DNA from 2 places in the Streptomyces yunnanensis genome. Region 1 is predicted to be linked to the other one. Evidence: riboswitches for the same ligand, from Rfam matches in the RefSeq annotation. Region 1 holds a riboswitch; the other holds the start of a gene.

The links. Region 1 has a riboswitch for S-adenosylmethionine ahead of thrC (threonine synthase). Riboswitches for the same ligand answer to the same signal wherever they lie in the genome.
Region 2: another riboswitch for S-adenosylmethionine. It lies ahead of MOV08_RS29630 (aminotransferase class V-fold PLP-dependent enzyme); the one in region 1 lies ahead of thrC (threonine synthase).

Annotation. Positions count from the first base shown of each region.
Region 1 covers NZ_CP095749.1:4,232,389-4,234,776, reverse strand. The annotation lists gene MOV08_RS18065 (glucosyl-3-phosphoglycerate synthase) at 1-546, opposite strand, end outside; SAM riboswitch class I at 723-880, shown strand; gene thrC (threonine synthase) at 898-2,175, shown strand; gene MOV08_RS18055 (MoaD/ThiS family protein) at 2,232-2,388, shown strand, end outside.
Region 2 covers NZ_CP095749.1:6,795,727-6,798,114, forward strand. The annotation lists gene trpD (anthranilate phosphoribosyltransferase) at 1-479, shown strand, start outside; SAM riboswitch class IV at 564-681, shown strand; gene MOV08_RS29630 (aminotransferase class V-fold PLP-dependent enzyme) at 881-2,335, shown strand.

The DNA.
Region 1 (2,388 bases):
CTCGGTGACCCTTCCGCCCTGCTCGCCTCCGGCAGTCGGCCCGCCCCGGCCGGTGTCCAGCGGCCGGTCGTACATCGCCTTGACGAACTGGACCTCCGGGTCGGTCAGCAGCGGCCCGACGATCCCCGAGACGAAGGTGGACGAGAATTCCCGCAGGTCGGCGTCGACGAAGCAGACGATGTCGCCGCTGGTCACCAGCAGCGAGCGCCACAGCACCTCGCCCTTGCCGGGCAGCGCCGGGATCCGGGGCAGCACGCTGTCCCGGTGGACGACCCGGGCGCCGGCCGCCGCGGCGACCTCGGCGGTGCGGTCGGTGGAGCCCGAATCCAGCACCACCAGCTCGTCGACCAGAGGCACCTCCGCGGTCATCAGATCGGCGCGGATCGCCGCGACGATCGCACCGACCGTCGCCTCCTCGTCGAGCGCGGGCAGCACCACACTGACCGTCCGACCCGTCTGGCGCTTGGCCTCCAACAGCTGCTCCAGGGGGCGGTCCGCGGCGGACCAGGAGCGGCCGGCCAGCCAGCGCTCCACTTCTTCCAGCACGTCTACGACTCTCCTCGGCGGCCCCCCGAACGGGAGCCCGTTATGTGATCCATCTCGCGGACCGGACGACTATCTCAACGGTGAGTGCCTTCGGTTACAGTCTTGAACAACGCGGAGGACCCTCGCATGTCGGGGTCACCGCGCAACAAACGCCTGGGTTCCGCCCAGTGCCATACCGCTCATCCAGAGGGGCAGAGGGACACGGCCCGTTGAAGCCCCGGCAACCCTCCAGCCGGTCTCCGCCGCACGACAGCACAGTGCGCGCGCGAGGCTCCCGGCTAGGGAAGGTGCCAAATCCGTCTCACGGCGAAATGCGTCGTGAGGAAGATGAGGAGAAAGGGCCTCGCCTCCATGGCTGTGCAAGCAACCGAATCCACGCCTTCTGTCGCACTCGGTCCCGCCGTAGCCCTGTCCTGTCGCGAATGCGGCGAGCGCTTCCCGCTCGGTCCGATCTTCGCGTGCCAGGAGTGCTTCGGCCCGCTGGAAATCGCCTACGCGCTCCCCACCGGCGACCCCGAGGCGCTGAAGAAGCAGATCGAGGCCGGTCCCGCCAACATCTGGCGCTATGCGCCGCTGCTGCCCGTCCCCGCGGACGTGGCCGACAAGCCCAACCTCAACCCCGGTTTCACCAAGCTCGTCAAGGCCGACCGGCTCGCCGCCGAGCTGGGCGTCACCGGCGACCTCTACGTCAAGGACGACTCCGGCAACCCCACCCACTCCTTCAAGGACCGGGTCGTGGCGATCGCCGTCGAGGCCGCCCGCGCCTTCGGCTTCACCACCCTCTCCTGCTCCTCGACCGGCAATCTCGCCGGTGCGGTCGGCGCCGCGGCGCGCCGCGCGGGCCTGAAGTCCTGCGTCTTCATCCCGCACGACCTGGAGCCCGGCAAGGTCGTGATGGCCGCGGTCTACGGCGGAGACCTGGTCGCCATCGAGGGCAACTACGACGACGTCAACCGCTTCTGCTCCGAGCTCATCGGCGACCCGCTGGGCGAGGGCTGGGGCTTCGTCAACGTCAACCTCCGCCCGTACTACGGCGAGGGCTCCAAGACGCTGGCGTACGAGATCTGTGAGCAGCTCGGCTGGCGGCTGCCGGACCAGCTGGTCATCCCGATCGCGTCCGGCTCCCAGCTCACCAAGATCGACAAGGGGCTGAAGGAGCTGATCGCCCTCGGCCTGGTCGAGGACAGGCCCTACAAGATCTTCGGGGCGCAGGCCGAGGGCTGCTCGCCGGTGTCCGCGGCCTTCAAGGCCGGGCACGAGGTCGTCAAGCCGCAGAAGCCGAACACCATCGCCAAGTCGCTGGCGATCGGCAACCCGGCGGACGGCCCGTACGTGCTCGACATCGCGCGCCGCACCGGCGGCGCCGTCGAGGACGTCACCGACCCGCAGATCGTGGACGCGATCAAGCTGCTGGCCCGTACGGAGGGGATCTTCGCGGAGACCGCGGGCGGCGTGACCGTCGGCGTGACCAGGAAGCTCATCGAGAACGGCGTGCTGGACCCGTCGCTGACCACCGTCGTGCTGAACACCGGCGACGGCCTGAAGACCCTCGACGCCGTCGCCTCCGGGCCCACCGCCACCATCCGGCCGGACCTGGACGCGTTCCGCGCGGCCGGCCTGGCCGGCTGAGCCGTCCCTCCGCCCGTCCCGTTCCGCACCCCCCGTACCTCCTGGAAGGCAGCACCATGAGCGTCAAGGTCCGCATCCCCACCATCCTGCGCACGTACACCGGCGGCGAGGCCGAGGTCACCGCCGAGGGCGCGACCCTCTCCGAGGTGATCGCCGACCTGGAGAAGAACCACCGGGGCATCGCGGCCCGGGTGCTCGACGACGCGGGCAAGC
Region 2 (2,388 bases), 2.6 Mb from region 1:
CCAACCCGGCCCGGGTCGGGGCCCAGGCGACCGGCGTCGCGGACGCCCGGATCGCGCCGATCCTCGCCGGGGTGCTGGCCGAGCGCGGCTCCTCGGCGCTGGTCTTCCGCGGCGACGACGGACTGGACGAGCTGACCACCACCGCCACCTCCCGGGTGTGGGTCGTACGGGACGGCGCGGTCCACGAGGAGTCCTTCGACCCGCGGGACGTCGGCATCGACCTGGTGACGGTGGAGGCGCTGCGCGGCGGGGACGCGTCGTACAACGCGGAGGTGGCCCGGCGGCTGCTGGACGGCGAGACCGGGCCGGTGCGGGAGGCGGTGCTGCTGAACGCGGCGGCCGCGCTGGCCGCGCTGGAGCCGTCCGACGCCCCGCTCACCGAGCGGATCCGGGACGGCCTGCGCAAGGCCGCCGAGTCGATCGACTCCGGCGCGGCCCGGCGGACGCTGGACCGCTGGGTGGCGGCCAGCAACGCCTGACACCCCTCGGATGTGACGCGGGTCCCGGTCCGCAATACGGACCGGGGCTTGCGCCCCGATGATCGTGTGGCATGATTCAGCCCAGGTCACGAGTGACAGCGATGTAGGCCCCGGCCCGCTGTCCGGCAACCCTCCTTCCGTGGCGGGGTGCCCCGGGTGATGACCAGGTCGCAGGCAACGAGGTCTGCGGCAAGCGCGGATCCCTCGCCAGGGATCCTGGTCCCCGAGGGAGTCCTTCCGTGATGAAGCGAATGCGTTAGGGCCGCCGGCCCCGTTACCGCGCCTTTCTCCTTTTCCTTTCACGCTGCGACGCCGTGCCGGGCGGATCCTCCGCACCCTCCGCGTGCCGTACGACGCCCCCGCGCCGCAGCGAACTCGCTTACCTCTCACGGGAGTTCGCCATGTCTGTCGTCACCGCTGCCGCCGACCGCTCCGTTTGTGACCCGCTGCCGGTTCTGGGCCGGGATGTCCTCGTCCCGCTGGTGACCGGCGGCGAAGCCGTCTACGCCGCACTGGACTACGCCGCCAGCGCGCCGGCGCTCCAGCGGGTCTGGGACGACGTCGCCGGCTACGCCCCGTACTACGGCAGCGTCCACCGCGGCGCCGGCTACCTCTCCCAGCTCTCCACCGACCTCTTCGAGAACGCCCGCAGGACCGTCGCCGACTTCCTGGGCTGCCGCATCGAAGGGGGCCCGGGCGAAGCCCGGTCCGACAAGGGCGGTGGTGGGCGACGGGAGGGCGACCAGGTCGTCTTCACCCGGTCCACCACCGACTCGCTGAACCTGCTGGCCGCCACCCTGCCGCAGGGCACCCGGGTGTTCGTCTTCGAGACCGAGCACCACGCCTCGCTGCTGCCCTGGGAACGCCGCGCCGACCTGGCGGTGACCTACCTCAACGCCCCGCGCACCCCGCGGCAGGCGGTGGACACCCTGGAGAAGGCGCTGGCCGCCCGCGAGCCCTACGGCCCGGCGCTGGTCTGCGTCACCGGAGCCTCGAACGTCACCGGCGAACTGTGGCCGGTGCGGGAACTGGCCGCCGCCGCACACGCCCACGGCGCCCGGATCGTGCTGGACGCGGCCCAACTCGCCCCGCACCACCCCGTGGACATCGCGGAGCTGGACGTCGACTGGGTCGCGTTCTCCGGCCACAAGCTCTACGCGCCGTTCGGCTCCGGGGTGTTGGCCGGCCGCGCCGACTGGCTCCAGGAGGCCGAGCCGTACCTGGCCGGCGGCGGCGCCAGCCGGAAGGTCGCCCGGCGGGCCGACGGCGGAGTGGACGTCGACTGGCACACCACCGCCGCCCGGCACGAGGCCGGTTCGCCCAACGTGATCGGCGCCTACGCCATCGCCTCCGCCTGCCGGGCGCTCACCGAGGCCGGCTTCGACGGCCTGGTCGCCCGCGAACAGGAGCTGATCGCCCGGGTCCAGACGGGCCTGGCCGACGTCCCGGAGGTCCGGATCCTCTCCCTCTTCGGCGACGACGCCCCGCGCGTCGGCGTCATCTCCTTCGTCGTCGAGGGCTGGAACAGCTCGCACTTCGCCGCCGCCCTCTCCGCGGAGTACGGCATCGGCGTCCGCGACGGCCTCTTCTGCGCCCACCCGCTGGTACGGACCCTGCTGGGCAGCGAGCCCCAGGAACCGGGGGAGTGCGGCGCCCCCGACGCCGCCGACGCCGCCGAGGCCGCGCCCGGCGAACGGTCCCTGAACGCGATCCGCGTCTCCTTCGGCGCCGGCACCCCCGACGAGCACATCGACCGCTTCCTCCGCGCGGTCAGGGAACTCGTCACGGACGGCGCCCGCTGGAACTACCGCGTCGAGGAAGGCCGTTGCGTGCCGGCCGTCGGCGGGCCCGCCTGACGGCGGGGCGCCGGTCCGCTGCGCGGGGCCGATCCGCTGCGCGGGGCTGTTCG